2 regions of the Schinkia azotoformans genome follow, and region 2 is predicted to be linked to the other one. Evidence: riboswitches for the same ligand, from Rfam matches in the RefSeq annotation. Region 2 holds a riboswitch; the other holds the start of a gene.
What was found. Region 2 has a riboswitch for preQ1 ahead of queF (preQ(1) synthase). Riboswitches for the same ligand answer to the same signal wherever they lie in the genome.
Positions count from the first base shown of each region.

Region 1: it holds a riboswitch for preQ1, as region 2 does, so the genes downstream of both, queC (7-cyano-7-deazaguanine synthase QueC) here and queF (preQ(1) synthase) in region 2, are expected to answer to the same signal.

Region 1 is NZ_JARSMD010000046.1:28,616-44,653, reverse strand. It holds gene P9E47_RS21040 (TIGR01777 family oxidoreductase) at 1-603, shown strand, start outside; gene P9E47_RS21035 (4Fe-4S binding protein) at 668-1,648, opposite strand; PreQ1 riboswitch class I at 1,828-1,871, shown strand; gene queC (7-cyano-7-deazaguanine synthase QueC) at 1,925-2,590, shown strand; gene queD (6-carboxytetrahydropterin synthase QueD) at 2,591-3,079, shown strand; gene queE (7-carboxy-7-deazaguanine synthase QueE) at 3,072-3,791, shown strand; gene P9E47_RS21015 (cation diffusion facilitator family transporter) at 3,825-4,763, opposite strand; gene P9E47_RS21010 (ArsR/SmtB family transcription factor) at 5,045-5,380, shown strand; gene P9E47_RS21005 (SulP family inorganic anion transporter) at 5,469-7,232, shown strand; gene P9E47_RS21000 (hypothetical protein) at 7,307-7,891, opposite strand; gene P9E47_RS20995 (SCO family protein) at 7,918-8,523, opposite strand; gene P9E47_RS20990 (cbb3-type cytochrome c oxidase subunit I) at 8,516-9,997, opposite strand; gene P9E47_RS20985 (cupredoxin domain-containing protein) at 10,024-10,542, opposite strand; gene P9E47_RS20980 (winged helix-turn-helix transcriptional regulator) at 10,819-11,148, opposite strand; gene P9E47_RS20975 (sensor domain-containing diguanylate cyclase) at 11,637-12,995, shown strand; gene P9E47_RS20970 (hypothetical protein) at 13,263-13,757, opposite strand; gene P9E47_RS20965 (hypothetical protein) at 13,770-14,015, opposite strand; gene P9E47_RS20960 (Hsp20/alpha crystallin family protein) at 14,108-14,602, opposite strand; gene recQ (DNA helicase RecQ) at 14,767-16,038, shown strand, end outside.
Region 2 is NZ_JARSMD010000017.1:130,901-146,938, reverse strand. It holds gene P9E47_RS10505 (homoserine dehydrogenase) at 1-721, shown strand, start outside; gene thrB (homoserine kinase) at 788-1,705, shown strand; gene P9E47_RS10495 (NifU family protein) at 1,888-2,127, opposite strand; gene P9E47_RS10490 (DUF1462 family protein) at 2,232-2,552, shown strand; gene P9E47_RS10485 (YuzB family protein) at 2,598-2,837, shown strand; gene P9E47_RS10480 (DUF2225 domain-containing protein) at 2,930-3,637, opposite strand; gene P9E47_RS10475 (HesB/IscA family protein) at 3,994-4,350, shown strand; gene P9E47_RS10470 (NAD(P)/FAD-dependent oxidoreductase) at 4,405-5,403, opposite strand; gene P9E47_RS10465 (NAD(P)/FAD-dependent oxidoreductase) at 5,775-6,998, shown strand; gene P9E47_RS10460 (YuiB family protein) at 7,066-7,383, shown strand; gene P9E47_RS10455 (3D domain-containing protein) at 7,496-8,200, shown strand; gene P9E47_RS10450 (divergent PAP2 family protein) at 8,253-8,729, opposite strand; gene P9E47_RS10445 (leucyl aminopeptidase) at 8,848-10,350, shown strand; gene P9E47_RS10440 (biotin transporter BioY) at 10,419-11,006, opposite strand; gene P9E47_RS10435 (hypothetical protein) at 11,143-11,295, opposite strand; gene P9E47_RS10430 (aspartyl-phosphate phosphatase Spo0E family protein) at 11,551-11,733, opposite strand; gene P9E47_RS10425 (DUF420 domain-containing protein) at 12,033-12,569, shown strand; gene P9E47_RS10420 (hypothetical protein) at 12,639-12,830, opposite strand; PreQ1 riboswitch class I at 13,072-13,115, shown strand; gene queF (preQ(1) synthase) at 13,125-13,526, shown strand; gene ribH (6,7-dimethyl-8-ribityllumazine synthase) at 13,651-14,118, opposite strand; gene P9E47_RS10405 (bifunctional 3,4-dihydroxy-2-butanone-4-phosphate synthase/GTP cyclohydrolase II) at 14,135-15,328, opposite strand; gene ribE (riboflavin synthase) at 15,354-16,004, opposite strand; gene ribD (bifunctional diaminohydroxyphosphoribosylaminopyrimidine deaminase/5-amino-6-(5-phosphoribosylamino)uracil reductase RibD) at 16,006-16,038, opposite strand, start outside.

The sequences.
Region 1 (16,038 bases), on a different contig from region 2:
TTTGTTCAAAAATTAAAAAGCAAACCGAAGGTCGTAATTAACAGCTCTGCTGTTGGAATCTATGGTATGTCGGATAGTGATGAATATGATGAGGATAGCCCGCTTAGCAATAATGATTTTTTAGCGCGGATTGTCTATGAATGGGAGAGGGCTGCGGATACAATTGAACAATATACCCGCCTTGTTAAGTTAAGGCTTGGTGTTGTTTTGGGGATTGACGGGGGTGCACTACCTAAAATGCTGCTACCTTATAAGCTTTTTGTTGGTGGAAGAATCGGAAGTGGCAAGCAATGGCTTTCATGGATTCATATTGAAGATCTTGTTCGACTTATTGAGTTTTGTGTTACTAACGAAAAAATAAATGGACCGGTTAACGCAACAGCACCTTCACCTGTAACAAATGATGAATTTGGTCGTGCTATATCCTCCGTAATGGGAAAACCTCATTTTTTTCATGTGCCTTCGTTGATCCTTCGTGTCATGTTAGGCGAAATGTCCCAGATGGTGTTAAATGGTCAAAAGGTAATACCCAAAAGGGCAGTGGGGTCCGGATTTACTTTCACCTATCCAACAATTGATTTGGCAATAAAGGATCTGCTTTAGAAAAACTAAGAATTTCAATCAAAACAAGGCGCTCAACCAACAGAGGTAAGCGCCTAGAGTATTTTTATAAACTAATATCTATTTTTCGATTCTTCCTTGTCGCAATCGGCTCCCCTTTGTAGCGCAAATATTCAGCAAGACCTGCATCAAATCCCGCTGTATAATCGATGGCATTCGTCGGGCATACGTGAATACAAGCTGTACACGAAATACATTCAGTTGATAGCACTCTTTTTCCGGCATACATATAATCCAATAGTTTAATATCCATCGGACATACTCGTTCGCAGGCAAAACATTCAACACACTTACTTTGTGTAATTTCTATTTTTAATAGAGAAAACCGGGAACCGATCTTTTGAACAACCGGGATTGGACAAAAATACTTACAAACCGCACGATTATCTTTAAGAAAAAAGGCGAGTAGAAAACCGACAATATAATAGACTACATTTCCGATTAAAAACCAATACATCTCTTCTAACGATTCCAATTGCGGTGTTTTTTGAAGAACAAACATGACATATAAAACTAATCCCAATGATCCAAAGAAATGGATATACCGAAACCAGCTTAAATGACGTATTCGCCCTTCTTTTGGCTGTTTCCACGGAAGTAGGTCAAGAATAGCTACCGTCCAACAAGCATAGCCACACCAGCCGCGCCCGAATATCAATGTCCCGCCAATTTTAGCAACTAAATAATGGATGGTAGCACCGATAAACACACCTATAAAGAGGTAAAAGAAAAATCCTTCCATTTGCATATTTTCCTTGCCGTAAACACCGAGGAAAAATATCATGTAAGAGCCTACTAAAAATTGAGTAACAAGCCGGCCCCTTTGTTTTATTCTTTTTGGTAGAATACCGGTTAATAATGTTCCTAAAGCTATAGAAATGCCAATGTATGAAAAATTAAAAAGGTAAAACATATTATCCTTTGTTAACCAAAGCGTAACCGCTATAGTTAAAAAAACGAGTAGCAGACAAACCGGTAAAACAAAGTTTTTCTGTTGTAAGTTCCATTCTTGATTTTTTTTGTTCAAGCTTTCACCACCTTTTTGCTTTTTAATTCCATAATAAGGAATTATACACGTAAATCATTTATAAATGTTGAAAAATAACTTAGAATTTTTTAAAAACACACCAATGACAAGAAATATGGTATAGTAAAAATAATTAAGTCAAAAACCGGGCACAAATACGCCAAGGCGTATTTGATTATACGGTAGAGGTTCTTAGCTACCCTCTCTAAAAAACTAAGAAGGAACAGCATTCTTCTTAGTTTGCTGTTTTTTTCTATTGAAAAGGAGTATGGAAACATGAAAAATGACAAAGCAATCGTCGTTTTTAGTGGCGGTCAGGATAGTACAACTTGTTTATTTTGGGCTTTGAAGAATTTTAAAGAGGTGGAAGCTGTTACATTTGATTATAATCAGCGCCACCGCTTAGAAATAGAGGTGGCCAAGGATATTGCAAAAGAACTTGGTGTTAGGCACCATATTTTAGATATGTCATTATTAAATCAGTTGGCACCTAATGCTTTAACTAGGGATGATATTGAAGTAAAAGCTGGTGAGGATGGGGAGTTACCAAATACCTTTGTGCCTGGCAGAAATCTTCTGTTTTTATCATTTGCCGGTGTGTTAGCAAGCCAGGTGGGAGCAAAGCATATCATTACCGGTGTATGTGAAACCGATTTTAGCGGCTACCCGGATTGTCGAGATATTTTTGTAAAATCATTAAATGTAACTTTAAACCTATCCATGGACCAAACCTTTGTCATCCACACACCGTTAATGTGGATCAACAAAGCAGAAACGTGGAAGCTGGCAGATGAACTCGGGGCATTGGATTTTGTCCGTGAAAGAACATTAACTTGCTATAACGGTATTATTGCTGACGGGTGTGGCGAATGTCCGGCTTGTAAGCTTCGTAAAGCAGGGTTGGATCAATATATGGACTCCTTGAAAGAGGGGATTGAATAAATGGAAAACAAAATTTTCGGCTTTCGAATTGTTGAGGACCTTCAAAAAATAGATAAGGATATAAATCGGAATCAGTTGAAATATCATAATAAAAGAGTGCTAGTAAGCAAAGAATTTACGTTTGATGCAGCCCATCATTTACATTGCTATGATGGGAAATGCAAAAATCTTCATGGGCATACGTACAAAGTTGTTTTTGGAATTAGCGGATTTGTGAATGAAATTGGTCTGGCCATTGATTTCGGAGATATAAAGGACATTTGGAAAGCGGAAATAGAGATCTATTTAGACCACCGCTACTTGAATGAAACACTTCCGAAAATGAATACAACAGCAGAAAATATGGTCGTTTGGATTTATGAAAAAATGAAAGAGTCATTAGAAAAAAGACAAAATCAATATGACGGGGCGCGGGTTGAATTTGTAAGATTGTATGAAACTCCGACAAGCTATGCCGAGGCTAAAAGGGAGTGGATGGAACTTGAGTAGGATTCCTGTTTTAGAGATCTTCGGACCGACAATTCAAGGTGAGGGCGCTGTCATTGGACGAAAAACAATGTTCGTTCGTACAGCTGGCTGCGATTATCATTGCAACTGGTGTGATTCAGCCTTTACATGGGATGGTTCTGCAAAAGATGAAATCAAACAAATGACTCCTGAAGAAATCTGGGATGAGCTTTTTGAGTTAGGAGGCAATCGTTTTGACCATGTGACCATCTCGGGCGGAAATCCAGCCTTGATCACAGCAATTGGAGAATTAGTTAGTCTTTTGAATGAAAAAGGAATCCAAACCGCTCTTGAGACCCAAGGCTCGAAGTGGCAGGATTGGATGAAGAATATTGATGATCTTACACTTTCACCAAAGCCGCCTAGCTCCGGGATGGAAACGAATTTTGAAATACTGGATTCGATAGTTGCCACACTTTTAGAAGTTGGGAATGAAACAATAAAGGTTGTTGTATTTGATGATGTTGATTTTGAGTATGCTATAAAAATTCGTGAACGATACAGAGATGTTCCTTTTTATCTCCAAGTTGGCAATGATGATATAACAACTGTTGATAATGACCTTTTGACAAAAAAATTGCTTCAAAAATATGAGTGGCTGATAAATAAGGTTATGGAAAGTCCACAAATGAATGATGTAAGAGTATTGCCTCAGCTTCATGCACTCGTATGGGGGAATAAAAGAGGTGTCTAATATAAAGAAGAACAAAGACAAAAAAGCGCATCGTTACGGCGCTTCTTTGTTTAAAAAATCATAACCATATTGTCCATGTTCGTTAATGCTCGGATGTTCAATTTGCACGGTGTTGTGTTTAAGGCCATATCTGTCTTTTAACATCTGATTAATAGCTGATACAACATCAAATGGATTTTGTTCTTTATTTATAAAAACATGCGCTGTTAGGGAATGGTGATCCGTCGTAATTGTCCAAAGATGCAATTCATGAATATCTCTAACACCTTCTATAGCTCCAATATCAGCACGAATCTGATCAAGATCGAATTCTTCCGGCACTGATTCCATTAAGATAAGGAAGGATTCACGGATAATTTTAGCGCCTCCAGTAAAGACGACTCCGCCGATGACAATACTAATAATTGGGTCAAAGATGTTAAGATTTGTAAAGTAAATCAAAATAGCGGATATGATGACACCAACGGAGTTTAATAAATCACCGATGAAATGCCATAGTGCGCTTTTGATATTTAGATTATTTTCTTTTTTTGTACTTCGGATTAATACAATTGTAAGGACTATATTTACAATTAAACCAATAACAGCAACCCCTAACATTAATCCAAAATTGATTTCCTGAGGATTTATGATTCTTTTAATGCCTTCGATAAAAATTCCAATCGCTATGACTATTAACGCTAACCCATTTAAAAATGAAGCTAAAATTTCAAAACGAAGGTAACCGAAAGTATATTTATTATTTGATTCACGTGTAGATAAATAAATAGCGGTTAAACTCAATCCCAATGCCAGTACATCAGACAGCATGTGCGCCGAATCAGATAAAAGTGCCAAGGAATTGGCTAATATCCCACCAACAACTTCAACGAGCGTAAAAAATAAGGTTAATATTAACGTTATCCATAATGTTTTCTTAGATTCATTTTGTTTTTTTACATGGCTTAGGTGGTGAAAATCATATCTATTCATTTTTTTAAAATCTCCCTTCTACGCTAATCATAATTCTAGGTTATGCTATTGTCAATTCTAATTGAGAACTTATTATTTTAATTGATAATGATATTCATAGTATATAGTTTAAAATTTAATATTATTGATAATAATTATTAATAGGACCTTGTTGTATCCATTTCTTTTATAAAAAGTATTTGAATTTTTCTTTAATCGGCAGTATAATCCATACATATTCAAATATTTGAATATGTGAAACTATCTTTTGCATGTTCAATGGTTTTTAGGGGGACGATTTTTTGTGGAACGATATGCACCAATTTAAAGCTGAATTTTTCAAAGCGTTGGCACATCCTTTGAGAATTCGAATTTTGGAAATATTATCGGAGGGGGAGAAAAGTGTAAACGAAATTCAAACTAGCCTTAATAGTGAGGGCTCTGCCGTGTCACAACAGCTAAGTGTGTTGCGAACGAAGAATATTGTCGTTGGTGTAAAAGACGGGAAAAGGGTGATTTATTCACTGCGGGACCCGGCCATTGTTGAGTTATTAAAGGTTGCTAAGGAAATATTTAATAATCATTTAATTGATGCTATTAATGTGCTCGAAGGGTTAGATGATCAAAAAACAAATTAGTTTGGGTGGCCATAAATTTTGGGTGAACACAAAAACGGGGAAAAAATAATCTAGAGTGGAGAAAGTATAAAGAAAAGAAGGGTCAGTAGTGAGAAGCTTATTTATTGAGCGATTCGAAGGGTATACACTTAAACACTTTCAAAAGGATTTAATTTCAGGAATAATAGTAGGGGTTATTGCCATTCCATTAGGTATGGCTTTTGCAATTGCATCTGGGGTTAAACCGGAATACGGGATTTATACAACGATTATTGCGGGAATTTTGATTTCCTTGTTTGGAGGCTCCAAGTTTCAAATTGGTGGTCCTACGGGTGCCTTTATCCCGGTTTTGTTTGGGATTGTTATTACGTATGGATATACAGACCTATTACTAGCCGGCTTTATGGCGGGAATCATGCTTTGCCTGATGGGTATTTTTAAAGTCGGTAATTTAATTAAATTTATTCCACGTCCAGTTACAATAGGTTTTACTGCTGGAATTGCTGTTATCATTTTTTCAGGACAAATTGGTAATTTTCTCGGGCTGACTGACTTAGAGAAGCATGAAAAATTCATCGATAATATGAAAGAAATCATAATGCATATTGATACAATCAATATGTATAGCATATTTACAGCATTACTTTCGTTATTAGTTATTTTAATTACACCGAAAATATTACCTAAAGTACCCGGTTCATTGGTTGGCTTAATTGTTTCAAGTGTTGTGGCAACGATCTTCTTTTCAGGACATATCGAAACGATAGGCACGGCTTTTGGTGAAATACCAAGTAAACTTCCGCACTTTCAATTACCGGAGATTACTTGGGAGCGGATTGAAAAATTATTGGCACCAGCCTTTGTTATCGCGATTTTGGGTGGAATTGAGTCATTATTATCAGCTGTAGTTGCGGATGGAATGACGAATAGTAAGCATAATAGTAATCGTGAATTAATCGGTCAAGGTGTAGCCAACATCATTACACCATTATTTGGGGGAATCCCAGCAACTGGTGCAATTGCAAGGACAGCAACGAATATTAAAACAGGTGCGGTTTCTCCATTATCAGGTGTCATTCACGGTGTATTTGTGCTATTTACATTGCTCGTGTTTGCTCCATATGCGTCACATATTCCATTAGCAAGTATGGCACCAGTATTAATGATCGTTGCATGGAATATGAGCGAACGAAAAGAATTTTCACATGTATTAAAAATGAAAACAGGGGATTCACTGATTTTGGTAGTGACTTTCCTTGTTACCGTATTTGCAAATATAACAACAGCGGTCGAGGTCGGACTTATTTTAGCCGTAGTCTTATTTGTAAAACGAATGAGCGAAATGCCAATTGTTTCGAAGGTGTTACCGGACCATACAAAAAAGAATCAACCAGTCCAGCCTCATGTTGTGAGCGATACACATGACTGTCCACAAGTAAGCATTTATACGATCGAAGGTCCGCTGTTCTTCGGAGTTGCCCAGTTTTTTGAACAACGAATTACAGAAACAATCCACTACAAACCCAAGGTATTAATTTTACGAATGGGAAAAGTTCCTTTTATGGATACAACGGGAGAGGCAAATCTTAGAAGCATTATCCGTCACTTTAAGAAGCAGGGCGGCACCGTATTAATTTCCGGAGCTGTTTTACCATTATTGGACACATTGAAAAAGTCAGGATTATACGATGAAATTGGTGAAAATCACTTTTTCAATCATACTGGGGAAGCGATTAATTTTGCCTTGAAGGAAATTGAAACAAATAAATGTTTAGGCTGCAAGCATTTTGCATTTCACGAATGCGAACAACTATCACGTGCCGGGAGCCTTGAAAAGGGAGTAGGGCGCAACAGTCAAAAAGGAATCGTTTAAAGAAACTAAAAGGCAGATTTAACATAATAACATGTTAAATCTGCCTTGTTTAATTTGGTGAACTTTTTAAGAACCTAGTTTTCTTCACTTACTATATAGTTTGCACGGTGGTCACCTACAAAAGATCGGAAAATAAAGTAAAGTATAATCAGAGCCGTTATCAATAAAAAGATCTGGCCTAATAGTACTTGTTGACCAAGTAGATAATTATTACAAAGCCGTACCGGTGATATAATATACAACCATCCATAAACACCAAACATTGAAATATTATTGGCCCATATAAAACTTTTCCAAAGAGGATGTAACCTTTTCCAACACAAACTGATTGGAATTCCTGCTAGTAACGGTAACGTGCTATATTTTAGAATTCCAAACACTACATCATTCAAAGAAGCATCCACTGCTCTTGGCAGCATCCAATAGGTGATCGTGAAAAGAGCCAAGAGAATTCCGGCGACTCCATTGAGTTTGGAATTGTTATTTTCAACTGAAATTTTTGTTTTTATGGCTTCTCCCATAAAAAATCCAGCTAGAACGAGCAGGGGAAGCTGGATAATCATTTGACCAACCATGTGGGATTCCATTAATTGTTTAACTGGAGGAAGTGCTAAAAGAATGAACAAACCGGTTCCCAATGTTGCGTCTCTTTTAAACATCTTTTTCTCCTCCTGATCTGAAAATTTTAACCAATTATAGAACTAACTTTTTTAATAACTTTATCTGGATTTTGATAATCAAAAATCTCAACAAGCTTTCCTTTTTCATTAATCATATAGATAGCAGAATTATGTTCATATCCGCCAGTTTCATTCGGTATGACGATCACACCAATTAAATCTAAAAATGCTTGTTGGGCATCATAGTCGGTGAATCGCACCATTTTCCATGTGACACTATCGACATCAAAATGTTTTCCATATTCCTTTAACCTTTCAGGAGTGTCCCGTTCTTGGTCAAAGCTAAAACTTAAAAAAACAACTTCTTTCCCTAAATATTCTTTAGGCAAACCATCATAAACCTCTTTAAATTTCATTTCTAAAATAGGGCAGACATCGCCGCAGCTCGTATACATAAACGTTGCCAGAACGATTTTGCCTTTATAATCATGAAGCTGAAGTTTCTTACCGTCACCATCTTCCAAGCTAACATTCGGAAGTAGGGGAGCGGTTTCCGTAATATCAATTTGACGGGCTTTCTCCGCCGTAAAAGCGTGAAGCCCGTCAGTTCCTTCCCATAGAACTAATAATCCAATTATAAGTACGATGAGAATAGAAACTAGATTACGCATATAACTTTTCCTTTGTTTCTTTTTCATCTTTTTGTGTACCAATTTGTTTTGCTGATACCGCAAAACGGATGATAAATACAGATGTTGCAAAAATAATACCAATGGCAGCAACTGCACCTAATTGGTCAGCAGGAACCCATTCAGGGAAATGCTGGGACCAGCGTCTTGGTGCACTTAGTTTTCCGCTGTAAAGGAATGAGAAAGTTAATCCTGCAAAGAATAATAAGTATACCCAGAAGCTTAATTTATCAAGATAGGAAGACATTTTAAGTCCTTCAACTTTAAGGACATAATACATAAAACCAAAAATCATTGCGACAGCTCCGATACCCATGTACATATGGAAATGTCCAGGTACCCATTTTGTATTATGCATCACGTGATTGATTGCAATTGTTGCGTCGATAATAGCAGGAACTACACCCATAACCCAACCAAACATGGACATAAAAAATAAGGTTGAAGGCATATCCCATTTAATACCAGATCTAAATATAATTTGTAATGCACCAAAAGCTGTTACAACAAGAACTGGAAGTCCATTTGCATAAGAAAGAACTTGACCTAGGATCAACATCCATTTTGGTACAGCAAAGTCCATTAATAAATGGTGGGGATAAATAATCATTGTAAATAATGTAGACGCATTCCATGCAATTAAGAAAGTGCCATATGTTTTCCAGGGTCTTCCAGTGTATTTAGGGAAAACTTCATAAACAGCGATAACACCCATATAAATGATAGAGTTTGCGAAAATATGTCCAAATGCATAAATTAGGTTTTTAGCTAAAAGTGGATCCATCGTAAAGCTGGGATTAAACACATTAATAATACTCATAATTAGGACTGCTGCACCAGATACTAAAGCAGCTGTATTAACAATTGTAACCATTGTTGCCGCCACAATTGCTGGAGGAAGTTCTTCTTTCATTGTTTTACCGAAAATGATTGGCCAGCCTAATGCGTTACCAAGATTTCCATATTTTTTAATAATGGCTCTTCCTGTATCAAGGTAAAATAAAAGGAAACCGGTACCGAGAACAGTCATACCTCCAAGGTAGAAAACTGCTCCGGCAGCTCCCCACATTCCACCTGAAATGGCTGGAAGAGGATAAAGGAAAGTCCATGCTGCCGCAAAATCAAAAACGAAAATACCAATAAGAACCATTACGACTCCCAGAATAGAAAGAACGATATTTGATACAAAAATGGCCTTGCTTAATTTAATATATTGACTTGTGAAATAATACATGATGGCTGTTCCGGCCAGAGCTCCTGCACCGATCATTCCAGTTCCATGTAGAGTCATAATTTTATAGAAAAAACCATCGGAAATGGTAATTAATTTCCCTTGATTTAATAGCATGATTAAACCCACAACCATCATCAGTAAAATAAGAACGCTGCCCAAAAGGGTCGGAAAAACAACACTTTTTCTTGTTGAACTATTGACTGTATCAGTAATAGGTCTCATATGACGTTACCCCCTTTAAATAATTATTATTCTGTTACTGTAATTGTTGCTTGCATTACATGATGGGCAATCCCACAGTACTCCAAGCATAAAACTTTATACGTACCTGGTTTTTTAAATGTTACATAAACTGGATTCGTATATTCAGGCATTGCTTGTGTTTGTGCAACAATTTGCATGTTGTCATCATAAATTCCAAAACCATGGTTGACGTCCTTACTTGTTACATTAAAAACAATGGGTTGCCCAACTTTGAATTCATTTTGCGATAATTCGAAAGCGAATTGCATAGCAGTTGCATCGACTTCAATTTGATTTTCTTGTGCTTTTGCTCTATCAAAAGGAAGATCTTGAAGTGTAATGGTTGTTGCAATACCAAGCACAACAATTAAACCAAGAAAATAAAATTTTTGAACCGTATGCCCTTTATGTTTTACTGAAGCATACTCTTCTTTTTGACTTGAATTGATTAGTACGTAAACAAATACTCCAATAATACCAGCGATGAAAATAATGGTCGTAAACCAAGCTGCTTGTTGATACATAAATGAACCCCCTTAATAAAAAGTTTTAATACAATTCTTCATTTTGTTTTTTTAGGTTTCTTACGTTTTAGAAGCGCACCCCCTACAGTTGCTCTCGAAATAACCATATAAAATTTAAAATACTTCATCTGTAACAAACTTCACAAATTGCTCACAAATTTTACAGTAATTTACATTTTTATAAATAGAGTAATAAAAACTATCGTAATAGTGTTAAATACGCAAAAAAACCGTCTGTACAATTTTTGACAGACGGTTTATCATTTATTTATATTCTTATTTTTCATCTAAGTTACTATGATCCATGGAATTTTCTGCCCAATACTGAATCGCTTTAATAATAGGTTCCATCTCTCTACCACGTTTTGTTAACTCGTATTCGATGCGTACCGGAATTTCAGGATAGACATTTCTCGTTACAACACCCCATTTTTCTAATTCCTTTAGCCTTTCAGAAAGAAGTTTCCCACTGATTGGTAAACTTGATTCCATCTCTCCAAATCGTTGGGGTCCAACTAGTAATTGAGAAATAATAAGTCCCATCCACCGTTTTCCTAATAATTGCATAGCTGCTTCAAATTTAGGGCAGAGTTCATAATTACTCATACAAATTCACCTCTACCTTTATTATAAACAAAAAGTAATGTTGTTACCATATTTCAATAATAAATATAATAACTAATTAATATGAAATAACTAAAGGTCACTATATATTGTATAAAATATACACAATTACACTTAAGCAGAAGCAAGTAATGAAGAAAGATTTACTTCGCTCAATCCAGATTTCTTTTGCTTTTTTTCGTTCATAGCTTCTATGGTTACGAATACTATTTCTGCGGCTTTCCATCTTCGAAAACTCCCTTCATACATATTAAGGTATAAATTGAAATCTTTGTTATAATCATTTTAACACTGAAAAATTCAACTTTTGTCGTCGTTTTAGGAATAATTTTTGAAATATAAAATATGAAATTTTTGTAAAATATTTCTAAATGGACTATTTTAATTGTTTATTATTCTGTAAAATAATGAAAGAAAATATAAATATCAAAAGTAAAAAAAACTAAGACATATTATTGGAGAAAAATAGAATGAAATTTTTAAATTTCGGGAGAATTGGCAGGAAACTCTTAATTACTACTAGTATTTCTGCGATTGTTTTCTTTATCTATGTATTTTTTAGTTACTTGGAAATCGATCATCAATTTTCAACAAATGCAAGATTACAGATAGAGATTGATGAACTTCAAAATTCACTACATATTTTATACGTATCATTATTAAACCAAGAAAGTGCACAAAGTGGTTATCATTTAACAAAGGAAACTACTTTTTTGGATTCTTTTGAAAAAAGTACAGAAGAATACAATAATGCAACAGATTTTCTTATCGGAAAGCTTGAAACACAGCCCCCAAATATTAAAAAGTCAATTGAAGATGTTATCAAAAAAGGACAGTCATGGCATGAGGAATATGGTGCTCCTTTAATTACGATGACTAAAAACGGAGAACAGCCTACGGTGGAGTTATATAAAGAATCTAAGGCATCGTTTGATGACTTCCGCCAATCACTTCATGAAGCAGAAATCGTCGCCGCAACATTAAGAGATACATACCGAAATACTTACAAAGACAAAATTTCCGAAGCAAGAAACACATTATTTATTATTTCGATTTTACTCATTATTCTTAATGTACTTATCATTAACAGACAAACAAAATCGATTATTCAACCCGTTCTATTATTAAATAATAGTGTGAAGGCCTACACAAGAAAAGATTTTACAGTTGGAATACCTCCATATAAAAGGGAAGATGAATTAGCTGAACTCATTCGAAATATAAATACGATGAGAATAGAATTACATGAAAAATTCTCATCAATGGAATCCTTAGTCGACCTGGATGGCCATACCGGTATATACAATCGACGGTATTTTGATCAAACATTAGAATTGGAATGGGCCAATGCTAGATATTATTCAAAAGTGATTTCACTCATTTTATTTGATATTGATTATTTTAAAAATTACAATGATACCTTTGGTCATTTGGAAGGTGACAAGTGCTTAAAAAATATCTCCAGGCAATTGTGCGAGCTATATGGTGATTCATCGGATATTGTAGCCAGGTTCGGTGGAGAGGAGTTTGCTATTATTCTACCGGATCAAAGTGAAGAGGTTGCGTTAACAAAAGCTGAAACCTTAAGAAAAATGATTTTGGATTTAAAGATTTTACACCCAACCTCAGAGGTTAATAAATTTGTTACGATTAGTGTTGGTGTTGCAACAATGACTCCGTCCAATGGAAATAGAAGATCAACCCATTTAATTTCCCTGGCAGATCAAGCCTTGTACCATGCAAAGGAAAATGGAAGAAATCAAGTGACCCAATATAGCGATATTACAACCGATAATTCACCGGGATTGAAACAAAAAATTGTCCAATAAAAATAAATAGCACTTTTTCGCTTTAGAAGTGCGAAAAAGTGCTATAGTAGCCCGTGCTGCCTAAAAACTGTTTCAAATCCGCATTTTGCACAAAAAGCCGCGTCAGACCTATTTGTGTGCCCACAACAGTGTTTGCCACTCGTTTTAGAATCTGAACAGCGATTAATTAACGGTGCTCCGCATCGAACACAAAATTGATCTTTTTCTTCGGCAAGATGATGGCATCTTATGCAATGTTTTTCTTCTTTTTGATCACTCAAGGCCCCATCACCCTATTTCTGTAGTTGGTGAAAAGTTTATTAAGCGCTGTTGCACTGGTGCATCAATGATATCATCATCTTTGATGACATTTAGGCTGTCCGCTAAGACATTATCTCCAATAAATTGTCCGTTCCCCAAGTTGCCTTTTATTTGAGATGCCCACCCGGATTGAGTGCTTTCCCCAATTGATATTGTCGAATTTGTATCAAGAAGATCAACCTTAATTTCATTAAAATTTATATTAATATCACTATCAGAGGTTTTTATGTTATTTTCAATCCACATGCTGTTATTGACCATTGGGGTATCGACATTGTCATCATCAGATACAATGGAAATAAAATTTTCTAATTTATTTTGATTACCAACTTCCCCTAACCCTGAATTCAATTTGATTTGGGACCGCCAGCCGTTCATAATATTCGATTGCGAGATGAAAATCCCTGATGAAGATTCAATTGAGGTTACTTGAATATCACCTAGATCAAATTGGACTCTCATAGTGTACCCCCCTTAAAGTGCTTGAGTTTGGTTTGATGGGACAACATCATTATCAGACACTGGCATATCAATGACATCGTTATCAACAATATTAATGATCATATTTATTTCAGCAGTATTGCCGATAGCCTGACCAGTTCCAAAATTTTGCTTTTGATGTGAATTCCAGCTTGATTGCAAATTTTCACCGATTGCAACCGCTGCATTTGTATTTTGAGAGTTGATGACGATAGAAACAAAGTTAATGGCAATTGCCATAACAAGATCACCCTAACATGTTTTGGTATTATATCTTATGCAATACTTTATTGAAAAAGTACGTAACTAAACGGTCGCTTCGACCGGACATCCTATAAATTCAAATCAATTTCCGTAAATTGAAGGTCATCAGCTTTAGGTATTTTAATCTGAAGGATACCATTTTTATAATTAATTTTCGCCCCCCGCTGCTGAACAATAGCAGGTAATAGTACTTTATGCTTGTCGCCAATATTTGGAATATCCTTTAAAATGAGTTGATTTGAATTGTAAAATATTTTTCCGGCCTTAATATCATTTTTATTATTTAGCGGGAAGTGGACAAAGACATCTTCGTGCGACTCAAATACCTTTATTTCAATGGGTTCATTTTTATGTTGAGCACTAGTAGGATTTTTTGTAGGTTCTTTATTGGTTAGGGTGGATGGTTTTTGCTCCCTTGATTTCACATCCGTTTGCGGGGAAGATTGAAAAGGAACATGACTTGATAGAATTTTTTTAATAAAATCTTCAACCTCATTCGGTTTAACATTTGTAAATTGTTTTATATACTCCTGCAGGTTTCCGTTAAGATTCCAAGGGAACATCACCACTCACTCCCTTCAGACCCTTGTTATCTTTATATGTATGCTAAAAAATTATTTTTTTTCAACAAAGTTTTGCTTTACCGGGTAATTGTTATAGCACCTATGATGCTAGAAATTGTGATATGATAATATATACGATTGAGACTCACAGCTGAGGTGATGAAATGCTTCAAGAAGCACAAAAAATATTAAAGACTTATTTCGGTTATTCCTCATTTCGAACAGGGCAAGAAGAGATCATCTACCAAATTCTCCAAAAGCAAGATACACTTGGTATTTTACCAACTGGGGGAGGGAAATCCCTTTGTTACCAAGTGCCTGCATTACTTGCAGAGGGCGTGACCATTGTAATATCTCCATTAATTTCCTTAATGAAAGATCAAGTTGATCAACTTCAGCAGGCTGGCATATCTGCTACGTTTCTAAATAGCTCCATTGATGCTTTTGAAATGGAGGAAAGGGTAAGAGATGCTATTCATGGGAAATACAAGCTTCTTTATATTGCCCCGGAGCGTCTAGAGACTCCAAATTTTCGAGCGGTACTGGAAAGGATTCCAATTTCAATTGTCGCTGTTGATGAAGCGCATTGTATTTCGCAATGGGGACACGATTTTCGGCTAAGCTATCGATTAATTTACCAAATGATCGAAGGTTTGAGGGTAAAGCCAACTGTAGTTGCGCTCACAGCGACAGCCACGCCAATTGTAATGGAAGATATCCGTGAACAGCTTCGTATCCCTCGGGAAAATACTGTTGTAACCGGATTTAAACGTGAGAATTTAACTTTCTCTGTTGTAAAAGGCCAGGAAAAACGTTCATTTATTTTAAAATATATTCAAGACCGCCCCAATCAGTCGGGAATTATTTATGCCGCAACGAGAAAAGAAGTCGATCAGCTCCATGAATTTCTACTGCAAAAAGGAATTAAAGCAGGAAAATATCATGCCGGACTCAGTGAAGAAGAGCGCAATCATGCACAGGATCAATTTATTTTTGAAAAAATAGCCGTGATGGTCGCAACCAACGCTTTTGGAATGGGCATTGATGCCTCAAATGTCCGCTTTGTTATCCACCACAACCTTCCGAAAAACATGGAATCCTATTATCAGGAAGCAGGCAGGGCCGGTAGGGATGGGGAACGAAGTGAATGTATTTTATTATTTACACCGTATGATATTCAGCTTCAAAAGTTTTTGATAGAGCAATCGCTTTTGGACGAATCCGCTAAACAGATCGAATACGAACGACTTCAAAAAATGACTGACTACTGTCATACCGAGCTTTGTCTCCAACGCTATATTGTCGAATATTTTGGGGACCATTATGAAGAAGAAACATGTGGGACATGTCAAAACTGTACGGACAATCGGGAAAAAATAGATATCACAACCGAAGCACAAATGATTTTTTCTTGTATAAAAAGAATGGACGAGCGC
Region 2 (16,038 bases):
AACAGCAGATGTTGAAGGTCTCGATGCGGCAAGAAAAATGGCAATTCTCGCTACTTTAGGATTTTCCATGCAGATCGATTTGGATGACGTAAAAGTCAGCGGTATTTCAAGCATAACAGAAGAAGATTTAGACTACAGTAAACGTCTCGGCTATACAATGAAATTAATTGGTATTGCCGATCGTGAAGAGGATAAGGTTGAGGTTAGTGTTCAGCCGACATTATTGCCTAATAATCATCCGCTCGCAACTGTTAATGATGTCTATAATGCTGTTTATGTTTGCGGTGAAGCCGTTGGTGAAACGATGTTCTACGGACCAGGTGCAGGTAGATTTCCAACTGCTACATCAATCGTATCGGATCTAGTTGAAGTAATGAAGAATATGCTTTTAGGTGTAAATGGAAGCAAATATGTTGCATCACAATTTAAAAAAAGCCTGAAATCTGATGAAGAAATTTTATCGAAATATTTCTTGCGTATCCATGTGCAGGATCGCCCAGGGGCTTTTGCGGCGATTACATCATTATTTTCAAGCTATAATGTTAGTTTTGAGAAAATTTTGCAATTACCTTTAAAAACGAAAGGTGTAGCAGAAATTGTTATCATCACACATCACGCTAATAAGCAAGCTTATAATGAAATTATGGAAAAACTAAATACATTAGAAGTTGTCCGTGGTGTAAAGAGCAGCTATCGAGTTGAAGGGGAAGAAGTACTTTAATGCCAGCAACACATCTTACTTTCTTAAAAATTTATCTGATGAACATATCCAAGGAGCTGTAACTTAATGGTAAATAATAAGGCTTTTAGAATAACTACTCCTGGCAGTACTGCTAATCTAGGGCCTGGCTTTGACTCAGTTGGCATGGCTGTAAATCGTTATTTAGTTTTAGATGTAACACCAAGTGATGAATGGAAATTCATTTCTAAATCAGAAGAACTTACTGGACTTCCAGAAGGAAAAGAAAATTTAATGTATAAAGTTGCTACCTCTGTGGCTGATGATTATGGCTTTGAACTTCCACCACACAGAGTTGAAGTTACGAGTGATATTCCACTATCAAGGGGACTCGGCAGCAGTGCGGCAGCCATTGTTGCCGGAATTGAACTTGCAAACCAAATTCTGAATCTTGATTTGTCCGCTGAAGAAAAGTTAAGAAGAGCAAGCAATATCGAAGGTCATTTGGATAATGTAGCAGCATCCTTATATGGCGGTCTTATCATCGGCAGCCATCGTGAAGATGGAACAGATATGGTTCATGCGGGCTTCCCTGACATCGATATGGTTGTCTATATTCCAGCCTATGAACTTGAGACCAAAAAAGCACGGAGTGTACTCCCGGAAACAATGGAGTTTAAAACAGCCGTGTTCGCAAGTGGCATTAGTAATGTGCTTGTAGCAGCATTGTTAACATCCAATTGGGAGCTGGCAGGGAAAATGATGGTGAAAGATTTATTCCACCAGCCTTACCGTGGTGAACTCATACCGGAGCTCGGAATGGTGTTTTCATTGGCGGATGAATTGGGCGCCTATGGTGTAGCGCTTAGCGGTGCAGGACCGACCATTATTTGCTTTGCACCAAAGGGCAAAGGTGAATCTATACAGAAGCACCTTCAAGAAAAGTTCCCAACTGCAAGAATTGAGACATTGAAAGTGGACCAATCTGGTTTGTCTATAGAAAAAAAAGAAAAAGCTGTCAAATGACAGCTTTTTCTTTTGATGTTGTGCATCATTGTCTAGCTCCAGCGCCTATCGCCTAGCAAACTTCAGGTCTCCTCCCTACGATAAGTCAACTAAGAATTGCTAACGCAATTCAAGTTTCCTTTATCTCAGTCGAAGTCCCTCCAGTTTGTACGGCGATGAGCAAGGCGCTTGCGCTTTTCTCTCTAAAATACTTGCTCTACTTCAACAATGCCTGGAACTTCCTCAACAAGAGCGCGTTCGATTCCAGCCTTTAATGTGATCGTAGAACTTGGGCAGCTCCCGCAAGCACCCATTAGGCGTAATTTTACAATTCCATCTTCTACATCTACTAATTCACAGTCACCGCCATCACGTTGTAAAAATGGACGCAATTTGTTTAAAACTTCTTCAACTTGCTGAATCATTGTATTGTTTTCACTCATTATAATCGACTCCTTCCTTACCTCCCTATTATAATTGTTGATAATTTAAAAAGCTATTCAAACAACTTGGGTTTTAGTAAAATAAAAAACAAGGGGGAGTTAATATGAGTCAACAAAATGTGCAAATAAAAGTTTACGGGAGTGAACATCCTTGTCCAAGCTGTCTGCATTCTCCTTCTTCAAAGGAAACGTTTGAATGGCTTAAAGCGGCCTTAACGAGGAAGTACCCTAAACAGTCCATAACAATTAATTATATAGATATTGAACAGCCGCCTTTTGAAAATGATCCGTATGTGGCATCTATTCAAAATGGGGATATTTTTTATCCGGCTGTTGTGATAAACGATGTCCTTGTTGGTGAAGGAAATCCTCAGCTAAAAACAATATTTGCAAAGTTGGAGAAACTGGGATATATATCGAAATAAGAAAACTAGTTCTATTTGTAGATTAGTTGTGAAAGAGGTCGTAATATGATTAACCCACTTATTGAATTTTGTGTCAGCAACTTAGCAAGTGGTGCACAAAAGGCTAGAGAAGTATTGGAGAAGGATCCGAATCTTGATGTCATTGAATATGGATGCCTTAGCTATTGCGGGAAATGTGCCCATACATTATTTGCTTTGGTTAACGGTGAGTTTGTTTCGGGTGAGACTCCAGATCAGTTGGTAGAAAATATTTATAAATATTTAGATGAAAATCCAATGTTCTAATTAGAAAAGCGGAAGCGCCTTGTTCATCGCCGCACAAACTGGAGGAGCTAGACAATGATAAAGCTTCCATCAATTTTCTGATGGAAGCTTTGTTACTTTTCTGTCATGCTTCGCTTTTCATCCCTTGCCGCATACCATTGTTGTCTGGCCAAGTTAACAACCTTTCTTTCATGGGTTTTATTTTGCATGTCGACGACCTTTGAAAAATGAGAGATTGCTTGGTCGTAACGTCCCAAACGCCGGTTTAATTCACCAATTAAATATAAAACACGAATTTCCGTCATATCCTCACTATTTCCATAGTAAGCGTCTAAATAGGCTTTATTTAAATGCTCCAATGTCAGTTCGGTAAAACGTTTTTCCTCGTTATGATTATTAATTTTCCGACAGAGCCAGGCAAGACGAAGTAAAAGGTTCGCAATAATAATTGATTTTTCCTTCTTTAGTGTGGCGCAATAGAATGCTAGTTTATATGTTTGGATCGCTTGACTTATAGATCTTTCATCACCAAAGTTATGGGGCACCCATTTGTCAGAGACGGCCTCCTGGATTGCTTCTTGAGTTCCTTCATAGAAGTATGTAGTAAATTGGTCAGTATAAGAATATCCGCAGGATGGACATACTTTGACAAAATAAAGAAGGGGACTGATATTTTCATCTTGATAATAGGGACAAAAATCAGTATCACTATGGTCGAGTTTGATAAATCGTGAACGAATCTTTTTTGTAGTAAATGTTGTTTTACAATTTGGGCATGTTTCTTTTTTATCATACAAAGGTGTTAATAACTCTTTTGCCATTCAAGTTCATCCCCTCATCATGATATAATCTAATAATTCTAATGTACCACTAATTGTATTCAGAAGGTAGGAATATGCGCGAAAAGAACTGCATCCAATTACCTTATAGACAAAAAAATAAGAAAAACAACGTAATTTCCCTTTTGGTAAATTACGTGTCTTTCAAAATTTAGAGAAACGGGGGATAAAAACATTATGGTCAATCAAACTATCTTTTATACATCCTTTCTAACAATTTTTTAAAAATGCCATATAATAATATAGATTAAGCAACATTTTTGTATTAAAAGTAGGAAATTAGTATACTGTTATCAACCAGATGAAAAGTTATACACAAACAAAAGGAGGTTAATCTCATGAATCTTACGATCACCGAGGCAGCTGCCAGTCATATATTCGGAATGATGAAAGAAGAAGGCAATGAAAACCTGTTTTTACGTATTGGTGTTAAAGGTGGAGGCTGCAGTGGTTTATCATATGGGATGGGGTTTGAACAAGAGCAGTCCGATGCTGATTTATTGTTGGAACAACATAACTTAAAAATTGTAGTCAATAAGGAAGATGCACCAGTGCTTGATGGAGTGAAAATAGATTACAAACAAAACATGATGGGCGGGGGTTTCACGATTGATAATCCCAATGCCATTGCGTCCTGTGGCTGTGGTTCGTCATTTAGAACTGCTGAACGTACTGGCTCACCAGAAGAGTGTTAAATCTAATCCAATAATGCAGAAAAGAGCTAAGGGTGCCTTAGCTCTTTTTTAACTCTAACTATTAAACATACTTGAAGAATGCATTGGCTGCACTTTTGCATCGGGATCAATGTAAGACTTTGCAATATTTACTGCTGTTGGTGCTTCCCCAAAGCCAGTGGCAATTAGTTTAATTTTTCCGTTATAAGTTGCAATATCTCCAGCTGCATAAATCCCAGGTATATTAGTTTCCATCCTTGAATTTACAACGATTGAATTCTTTTCGATTATTAGGCCCCATTCTTTAATGGGTCCTAATGATGACACAAATCCGTAGTTCACGATTAATGCATCGATATCAATTGTAACTTCTTCTTTTGTGTTAGCTTCTGCTAATACGATCTGCGTTATTTTTTCTCCATCACCAATTAATCGGAGCGGATTATATGGAGTTAATACATTCGCTTTAGAATTCACTAAATTTTCAACGCTGTGTTCGTGGGCACGGAATTTATCACGGCGGTGAGCAATTGTTACTTCACCCGCAATTGGTTCTAGCATCAATGCCCAGTCAACTGCTGAATCTCCCCCGCCTAATACGACAACGCGCTGACCTTGAAATTTATTCATATCATCAACAAAGTAGTGTAGATTTTTACCTTCATATTGGGCCGCATCATCAAGTTCGAGACGACGGGGCTGGAAGGCACCATTACCTGCTGTAATAATGATCGCTTTAGTAAAATGGACCTCAGAATTCGTTGTCAGTTTAAATGAACCATCCTCTAATTTTTCAACCTTATCAACAGATTGATTTAACGTAATGGCAGGTTCGAATTTTTTCATTTGTTCCTTTAATCGATCTATTAATTCCTGAGCGCGGATTTTCGGAAAGCCGGCTACATCATAAATATATTTTTCAGGATATAAAGCGGACAGCTGACCTCCTAATTGTGGAAGACTTTCAATTATTTTAACGCTCGCTTGTCTCATGCCAGCATAGAAAGCGGCAAACAAACCGCAAGGTCCCCCACCAATAATGGTGATATCATACACTTTAGGATCTTTTTTCATGCCATTCCCCCCTAGTCTAGTCTAGACTTACATATATTTTTATTCTAGCATATTTATAATGAAAATTCACAATATTTAGAAATACATTCAATCCAGAAAAGAAACAATTTTTGGCATAATATTTTTGAAATAAAATAGTTGATAAATGCATGAGAAAGGAATAATATGAATTCAAGAAGATATTGTTAAAAATTTGTTACAAAAAATCAACTTATTTGTGAACAACCAGTAAACTTTTGATGAAATCTTTCATATTATGTAATAATGAAAGATTTAATTTTAGATAAGTTTGTGAAAAAGGTAACAAGATTATAAAAATGTTATGAAATGCAAAAAATATAACTACTAAAATAAAGGTGGATGTGATTGTCTTGAAAAGACCAAACGTAGTAATTCTAGGAGCAGGTTATGGTGGAATCATGACTGCCGTAAATTTACAAAAAACTTTAGGGGTTAATGAAGCGAATATTACACTTGTGAACAAGCATAATTATCATTATCAATCAACATGGCTTCATGAAGGTGCTGCTGGAACGCTTCACCATGATAAAATTCGTATCCCTATTAACGATGTTATTCAACCAAGCAAGGTTAATTTTATCAAGGACACGGTAGTTGAAATAAAGCCTCAAGAGAAAACGGTAATCCTCGAAAAAGGGGAGCCTCTTTCCTATGATTATTTAGTAATTGGGCTGGGCTTTGAATCAGAAACTTTTGGAATAAAAGGTTTAAAGGAGTATGCCTATTCAATTACAAGCATTAACTCTGTCAGACTTATTCGTGAACATATCGAGGTTTGTTTTGCTCAGTATAATAATGAAGTTGAAAAGCGCGAGGAATTATTAACCATTGTTGTAGGTGGTGCGGGCTTTACCGGAATTGAATTCTTAGGAGAGCTTGCGAATAGAATTCCTGAGCTCTGTGACGAATATGATATTGATCGCAAAAAGGTCCGTGTTGTCTGCGTCGAAGCAGCTCCAACAGCCTTACCTGGATTCAACCAAGCATTAGTTGAATATGCTATGAACCATTTAGAGCAACGTGGCGTTGAATTTAAAATTGGAACAGCCATTAAAGAATGTACGCCAGATGGAATTGTTGTTTCAAAAGATGAAGTAGTTGAAGAAATAAAAGCGGCTACTGTTGTTTGGGCAGCTGGTGTCCGCGGGAATTCAATCGTTGAAAAATCCGGATTTGAAGCAATGCGTGGCCGTGTTAAAGTACAACCTGACTTAAGAGCCCCAGGTTATGATGAGGTATTTATCGTTGGTGACTGTGCACTATTAATTAATGAGGAAATTAATCGCCCTTATCCGCCAACCGCGCAAATTGCTATTCAAATGGCCGATACCTGTGCGGCTAACCTAGCAGCGTTAATTAGAGGAAAAGAGGGTGAATTGAAAGCATTTGTGCCGGATATTAAAGGCACAGTTTGCTCACTAGGTCACGATGATGCTATGGGTGTTGTCTTTGGCAATCATCAGTTATATGGAACACAGGCTTCGATTATGAAAAAGATGATTGATAACCGCTATCTGTGGAAGCTTGGCGGCCTTTCATTAGTTCTTAAAAAAGGAAAGCTAAACTTCTTTTGACTTTATTGATTGACGGCTCCCCCCACTTTAAGTAAACTAACTAATAGGTGTAGGGGAGGTATCTGTAGTGGGTATTCCACAGTTGCTAGTATCGATGTTATTATTTATTGTATTATTTTTGGGAATTGGTTTTATTTTAAATATGTTGCTCAGAACTTCATGGTTAATGGCTGTTGTTTATCCAATAGTTGTTATATTAATTGTTGATAAAATTCGCTTTTTTAAATATTTTACAGAACCAGCTGAATCATTTAAAAGGCTAGCAGATAACTTTTCTGCTTTAGGCGGGGCTGACGTCATTATTTTATCAAGTGGATTTTTAGGAGCCATTTTATCAGGAGTAGTCATTAAATTCTTACGTAAAAATGGATATCAAATGTTTTAAGGGACTGACGGTTTATGTCAGTCTCTTTTATTTTTGGGATAAATTAACACTCTTTTCTGTATATTTATTTTTCATTTTGGAAATAAATAGTTTAAGAGAGGAGTGGACATGAGTGAGATTTTGGAAACAAACACTAAAACGGACCATTATGACCTTTATGTTTATTGCGGCCTTATTGACTACTTTTCAATCTATATCAGGTGTTCAAGCAAAAGATTTTTCAATTTGGGAATGGTATCAAACGAAATTTGTTAAACAAGGTCCTGTAGTTTATGAAAACAAGGAGCATACTTCAAAGAAGTTATCATTAGGGAAAAAAGGATTATCAAGATATGTTGTTGAAAGAAAGGCAATTTCAAGTGAGTCAGTTGAAATGCCACAGAGCCTTGAAGAGGCTTTCGATTGGTCTAAGTACCCTTCACAAAAGGTGGTGGCAACTGGTTATACGGCGGGAGTTGAATCGACAGGCAAAGATGAAGATCATCCCGAGTATGGCATTACCTATTCAGGGGTGAAGGTTAAACGTGACCTTTATTCAACGGTTGCAGCTGATTTGGATGTCTTTCCAATTGGGACAATCCTGTTTATTCCTAACTACGGGTACGGGGTTGTTGCTGACAAGGGTGGAGCAATAAAAGGTCATAAGATTGATCTTTATTATGAAACAGTTGATGATGTTTACAATAAGTGGGGCAAAAAAGAAGTGAAAGTATATGTTGTTAAAAAAGGCGATGGCTCCCTTACGGAAGAGGAACTAGTTCGTTTAAATGAAGATCGGTCCATGCAAGTATTTAGACAGCAAATCATAAAAGGTTAGTATAAAAGAGCGAAAAAGCAGCATTCTAACTGAAAATAGAGTGCTGCTTTTTTTAATATAGAAGATAATACAAAAGTAAAGTTAATAAAATGCCGGTTAGTGCTCCGAAAAAGACTTCGATCGGCTTGTGGCCAAGTAACTCTTTCAGTTCTTTTCTTCTTTCAAAGCTCTCCTTTTTAGGCAGTGCTTTAGCCTCTTCCACGAATTTATTGAATTCAGCGACGAGCCAATTCAGAACAGTGGCTTGCTCCCCTGCATGGTATCGAATTCCAGTTGCATCAAACATAACAATGACTCCGAAAATGACGGAAATTGCGAACAGTGGTGAACTTAACCCTTCTTGTAGTGCAATCGCAGTCGATAAAGCTGTGACAGCACCAGAATGAGAGCTGGGCATGCCACCTGTGCTAGTTAATAAGGACCAATCGATCTTCTTTGTTGCAATTAATGATATCGGGACTTTAACGAATTGCGCGAAGAATATTGAAAAGAGTGCTGCCCCAAGCGGGAAATTAGAAAATAGCTCCATAATTTCGTTTCGTCCTTTCTTGGTTTCGCTTTTCTTAATTATATCATAATTCATGTTATTCATTCGAAATTTGCAATTGTTTTCTAATAATTGGATAATAAAAATGGAGGTGTCGAAAATGTTTAAAGTCGTGGAGGAATTGGCCTTAAATGAAGTGCAGGAAGCACTTATTATTGGTTTGTTTGAGCATCAAAAAGTTGAAGGAGTCATCAAGGAAATAGATGATATATTTGCTGGACAGTTATTCGAATTAATACGGAATGGGGAACTTAGCGGAAAGAAAAAAGTAATTTCTAAAATACATACATTAGGAAAAATCGGATTCAAGCGCATTTATTTTGTTGGACTTGGAAAGGAAAAGGAATTAAAGTTTTCCGACTTACGCGAATTGTTCGGCTGCCTAGTAAAACAGGTAAAGAAAGATCGATTATCAAGTCTTTTATTTGTGTTAGATACTTTTATAACAACTGAAATTGAGGAGCTTGATGCAGCCCATGCCCTTGGAGAAGCTGTGGCTTTGGCCGCTTATCAATTTGAAAACTATAAGAAAAAACCGAATATCCCTGATAAACGGATTGAGTCTGTTGATGTCTATTCTGGTGAAGAGGAAAGCGAAATTCGTGCAGCACTAACAGTTGGCTACACCTACGGTAAGGGTACGAATACAGCCCGTAATTTAGTCAATCTGCCTCCTAATATGCTGACTGCTTCTGATCTCGCTGATTATGCGGTTGGAATAGCCAATAAATATGGAATGGATTATGAAGTGCTTGAAAAGGCAGATATGGAAAAGCTTGGGATGGGGGCGCTTTTGGCAGTTAATAAAGGGTCCGTCGAACCACCCAAAATGATTGTCCTTAAATATCATGGTAAAGAAAAATGGGATGATGTTCTAGCGTTTGTAGGGAAAGGGATCACCTACGATACCGGCGGCTATAGCCTGAAACCCCGTGAAAGCATGGTTGGGATGAAAACGGACATGGGTGGTGCAGCGGCAGTCCTCGGGGCAATGGAAATTATCGGGGAGCTCAAACCAGATTTAAATGTTGTCGCGGTTATTCCTTCAACAGATAACGTCATAAGCGGCACAGCCTACAAACCAGATGATGTCATTATCTCCATGAGTGGTAAAACGATTGAAGTATTAAATACAGATGCAGAAGGCCGCTTAGCCCTTTCGGACGCGATTACATATGCAAAGCACCAGGGGGCAAATTATATTGTAGATATCGCAACGTTAACTGGCGGTGTCATTGTTGCCCTTGGCGAAGAAATAACTGGTGCCATGACCAATCATGAGGAATTTTATGAAGAGGTTTTGGAAGCTTCCCATGAAGCCGGGGAACCGATCTGGCTCTTGCCTTATTTTGAAATTCATAAAGAAAGAGTCCGTAACCATAGCAAAATCGCTGATTTAAGCAATTCCCCTGGACGTGAAGGTCATGCCATTATGGCTGGTGCATTTTTAGGGGAATTCGCCGAAGATACACCATGGGTCCATCTCGATATAGCCGGCACGGCAACATCCAAAAAAGATTATGATTTAGGGCCAGCCGGGGCAACCGGTGTCATGGTCCGAACACTGGCAACCTTAGCTGAAAGAATGGCGGATAAGGATTAGCACTTACGAAAAAATCGCCTTTGGTTGCACTCTTAAAGTGCTAAAACCAAAGGCGATTTTCAATCTATTCAGCTAACAGTCTCTTTCGCTAATGGATTTGATTTTTGGACTACAGCATAAATACGTGGTGACATTGCCCCGGCAAGAACGGATAAAATGATGTCTTTAGGCAGCGGAAACATCATCCAGCCCCAGGCGATAGCGTAACTAAAGTCATCTGGTGCATCCGCCCAAAGTTTATAAGCATAATACATCCAGTTCGTGCCGATCACATAATTGACGACCATACCGATTAAAGAAGCAGTAATAAAACGGCGCATCGTCGGCTTTTGGCCGTTTTCAATGATTTTACCAATAACATAAGCAACTAGAATATACGATAAAATAAAGCCAAAGGTCGGTTTAATTAAAATAGCGGCCCCGCCTGTAAATTGTGCAAATACGGGTGCGCCAGCAATGCCGACTAAAGTATAAACGATCATCGCTAAAGCCCCGATTCGACTTCCTAAAATCGCCCCGGCAAGGATCGCGAAGAAGGTTTGCAACGTGATGGGTACACCGCCTATGACTAAAAAGGATGCTGTATTAGCCCCAATCGCCATCAATGCAACGAATACCCCTACCATTGTTAAATCAATCGTCCTAAAACGTTTCATCCGTGTTCCCCTTTCAAAATTTGTTAATTTAATAATAGTATGGGGGTTGGATTATTGTCAACTTAAATTTATAATAGGTTAACAATAAAACGAAAAAATAAAAGATAGGGGATGGGCCCCTATCTCTCTGCTCATGCTAATTGAAAAATTCTTTATAACCATGTTGGTCTTTCTGTGCTTTAGAAAATTCACTTGAGAACTCTGTTGTCTCAATATTTGTTTGAAGACCATCATGGACCTTTTTTTTAGGAGTTTTCGACTTTTTTCCTCTTCCAGCATGTTCAGCCATCGTCTTCACCTCTTAAGTGAAATTTTGAAAACGCAGGACGTTTTCATCGATTCTAGTTTGTGAAATTGGGGCGACTTTATACTTTTAGAAAGTTAAAACTTTTTGCGACAACTACTGAAGTGTAAAAATATAAAAAGGGGGCATTATAATGATAGGTGGATCTATAGAGAGCAGAAAGAAGGGAGAGTCCCTCTCACACAGAAAAAGTGTCCAGCATTATTTTTTATCGATGCCAGACACTTTTTCTTCAGTCCTTCAAGCCGTTTGTTTATGATACAACTTATAATTTAAACGATTCAATAAAATATCAAGTTCTTGACTGCATTGTAATGTAAGCTTACTATTAATGCCGTAAGTAGCTGCATAATTGAACATTTGTTTTCTTTTTGTCTCTATCTGTTGTTGTAGTAACATAACGTTTCCTGTTACATTAGTCATTTGTTCTTCTCCCCGCAATTCCCTATAAAAATAGTACTGTTTACTGTAAATCTATTATTACATATTTTGAAAAATAATATAATAGCTTCGACAAAACTAGTCATAATGCACTATAAAAAATGAAAAAGTGGAATTATTCGCTGCAAACTTCTATAATAAAAACAAATATATATATATTATAAATAGACTTTGTGTCAAAACTATGACTATTTTGCTTTTAAAGTCGGTATTTACTGGGAAATAGTCTATAATTAGGGAAAGATATAACAAAAGGAATATTAAGAGGAGATGAGCGGGGAATGAATGACCATTCTGTTAAAGAACGCAATTTCACACCTATCATTGTATTGTTGACAATTGTAATCAATGCACTTGTAGCTTTTCTGTATTTTATGCCAAAATATGATACATTAAGCGATGTTGACTTAACGATTTTGCCGTTTTTGAATGCTGTGTTCAACAGTTTTACGTTTGTATTTTTGGTAGCAGCTTTAGTATCAATTAAACAAAAAAATATTAAACTCCATAAGCGCTTTATATTAGCAGCATTTACAACGACTGCCCTCTTTTTAGTATCATACGTAACCTACCATGGCATGGCTGAATCGACTGCTTTTGGCGGAGAGGGAATAATCCGATATGTGTATTATTTTATTCTATTAACTCATATCGTGTTATCGGCGGCCATTGTTCCGTTGGCATTAGTAACAGTTGCTAGAGGTTTCAATATGAAGGTTGAAAAACATCGTAAAATAGCACGTTGGACAATGCCGATTTGGTTGTATGTAAGCTTAACGGGTGTCCTTGTTTACATTATGATTGCACCTTATTACTAAACTAAACGTAAAAAAGCTGTAAGACAATGGTCCTACAGCTTTTTTACTTTATTTAGTGATATTATCACGTTAAATCCTTCCGACCCGTGACATTTCTACTAGGGCAAATACGATGTTGATCATTAGAATAGCGATCAAAACAGGAATGAAGTTTAATAGATTTGTTTTGCTGAACTTTGCCGAAATCATCCCAACCGCGTAGCCACAAACTAGTAATGCAATTAATGTGGCGAACATCATAATTGTATAAGTTACCGTCATCTTACCCTCTCCCTTTTAGGTATTAGTAATAATACCCTGCTTAGTAATATTATACGGCATTAAGGGCTTAATAAATTTGTCGATTTTGTGACAAGTGTTTTTGGCGGGACAGTTATTCCTTGATTTAATAGGTTTACAATAAAATTAACATAAAATATTAAAAAAGTTTTAAATAAATATTTTTAAAATACACATAATGACTTTTGTGGTATAATAATATGTCGTTTGTCTTATTCAATAAATGGCAGCAGTTCGAAAAATCCTGCTTTAAAAAACTAAGGAGATGAATATAAAATGAAAGAAAATTACTATTTGCCAAGATCCGGTCCAATGCCAAGACCAGGAAGTGTTGAGGAAAGCCGTGAAGTATTAAAGGGTGAAGCATTTCCAGCACCAAATGTACAACAAATAACATTCAGAGCAATGGAATTTACCGCTGTATGTCCCAAAACAGGGCAACCGGATTTTGGACGTGTTGAGATTTCCTATGTTCCGAATGAACTATGTATTGAATCTAAGTCGTTAAAATTTTATCTATGGTCTTATCGTGATCATGGTGCCTATTGTGAATCGTTGGCGGCCAATATTGCTGATGATATTGTTTATGCGATCAATCCGAAAAAGGTTGTTGTTACTGTTTACCAAACAGCCAGAGGCGGCATTGAATTAGAGACTCAAGCGATTAGAGAAAATTAAAAGGAGAACCATATCGGTTCTCCTTTTTTGCGCTTCTATGTTTAGCTCCAGCGCCTATCGCCTAGCAAACTTCAGGACTCCTCCAGTTTGTACGGCGATGAGCAAGGCGCTTGCGCTTTTCTATTTACCCTAAGTTTTTCATTAAGTTTGCCATTTCAATTGCCGCAACAGCGGTATCCCAGCCTTTATTTCCGGCTTTCGTACCGGCTCTTTCGATAGCTTGTTCAATATTTTCAGTTGTTACAACACCGAAAATAACCGGGATTCCTGAAGACATTCCTGCTTGAGATACACCTTTAGCAGCCTCATTGCAAACATAGTCATAATGTGTGGTTGCTCCACGAATTACAGTGCCCAAAGTAATGACAGCGTCATAATTTCCGGACTCAGCCATTTTTTTCGCCACTAGTGGCAGTTCGAATGCACCCGGTACCCAGGCAACGTCAACCGCATCATCATCAACGCCATGTCTTTTTAAAGCGTCCTGTGCGCCTGTTAGCAATTTTCCTGTAATAAATTCATTAAAACGTGATACGACGATCCCTACTCTAATTCCTGTCCCTACTAAATTACCTTCGAAAACTTTCCCCATGACGAATTCCTCCTAATTAGAATTTAAGCATATGTCCAAGCTTTTCATATTTTGTTTTTAAATAATTTGCATTTTCATTTCGTGCCGGTATTTGGATTGGCACGCGTTCTACAATTGTTAAATCATACCCTTCAAGACCAGCAATTTTGCGAGGATTATTCGTTAATAAGCGCATATTTTTAATTCCAAGATCTTTTAAAATTTGGGCGCCAATCCCGTATTCACGGAGATCTGGAGCAAAGCCAAGTTTCTCGTTTGCTTCAACTGTATCATAGCCTTCTTCCTGTAGTTTATACGCTCTTAACTTGTTTAATAAACCGATGCCACGCCCCTCTTGTCTCATATACAAAAGGACGCCTTTTCCTTCCTCTTCAATTTGCGAAAGGGCAGCGTGCAGCTGTGGTCCGCAATCACAGCGGTATGAACCGAAAACGTCGCCTGTTAAGCATTCGGAATGAACACGTACTAATACCGGCTCATCTCCGCTTACATCACCTTTCACTAGGGCAACATGTTCCTTGGAATCGAGAATATTGGAGTAGCCGTAGGCTTTGAATTCCCCGAATTCAGTTGGTAGGGTAATTTCAATTTCTCGTGTTACAAGCTGCTCTTTATGATTGCGGTACTTAATTAAATCCTTGATCATAATCATTTTCAAATTGAATTCATCTGCAATTTGACGGAGATCGGGAACTCTTGCCATTGTGCCGTCTTCTTTGATGATTTCACAAATAACACCAGCAGGCTCTTCCCCGCAAAGTCTCGCTAAATCCACCGCAGCCTCAGTATGACCAGCCCTTCGTAAAACACCGCCTTCTTTTGCAATTAACGGAAAAATATGACCGGGTCTTTTGAAATCACTAGCTTTTGAATTTGGATTAATTAATTGTTGGATCGTAGTTGCTCTTTCGAAAGCACTGATGCCTGTTGTTGATGTTTTATGATCAACACTGACAGTAAATGCGGTTCCATGTGGGTCCGTGTTTCGGTTAACCATTGGGACTAAATTAAGAGTGCGGGCTATCTCTTCAGATATTGGAGCACAAACAAGTCCGCGCCCGTGCTTAATCATAAAGTTGATTGTTTCAGGTGTTGTCTTTGAAGCTAATGCTACAAAATCACCTTCATTTTCTCGATCTTCGTCATCACAAACGATGACAACATTACCTTGGATAAGCTCATTAATGGCTTCTTCAATCGTATCAAACATGTTCCATCACTCACTTTCGTTACCTTTACTTATAGCCATTTTCTTCTAAAAAAGCTTTGGTAATTGTACCTCCCGTTTTGTTCATCCTGCCTTTTGATAAAAATTTTTCTATATATTTCCCTAAAATATCACATTCAATATTGACGATATCTCCAGGTGTTTTAGCACCAAGGATCGTTTCAGAAAGAGTGTGTGGGATAAGCGATATCGTAAATGATTTATCACTTAGACCAAAAATCGTAAGGCTTGTACCATCGACTGTGACAGATCCTTTAAGAAGCATATATTGCAGCAATTCCTCATTTACTTCAATTTCATAATAAACGGCATTGGATACAGGCTTCTTCGAAATGATTGTACCGATTCCATCAACATGGCCTGAAACGAAATGTCCTCCAAATCGCCCGTTAGCGGCCATTGCTCTTTCAAGGTTGACTTTAGATCCGTTGGTGAGATCCCGTAATGAAGTAGCCTTTACCGTTTCCGGCATTAAATCGACTGAGAATGTATGTTTATCAAAGGTCGTTACAGTAAGACAAACGCCGTTAACTGCAATGCTGTCGCCTAAGTGAACATCCTCTAGTATTTTAGGAGCTTGAATCGACATTTTAATTGCATCACCTGATTTTGTTATCGATTTAACTGTTCCCTTTTCTTCAACAATTCCGGTAAACATTTTACTCCTCCTTTCGGATAGGCTTTGAGATTAT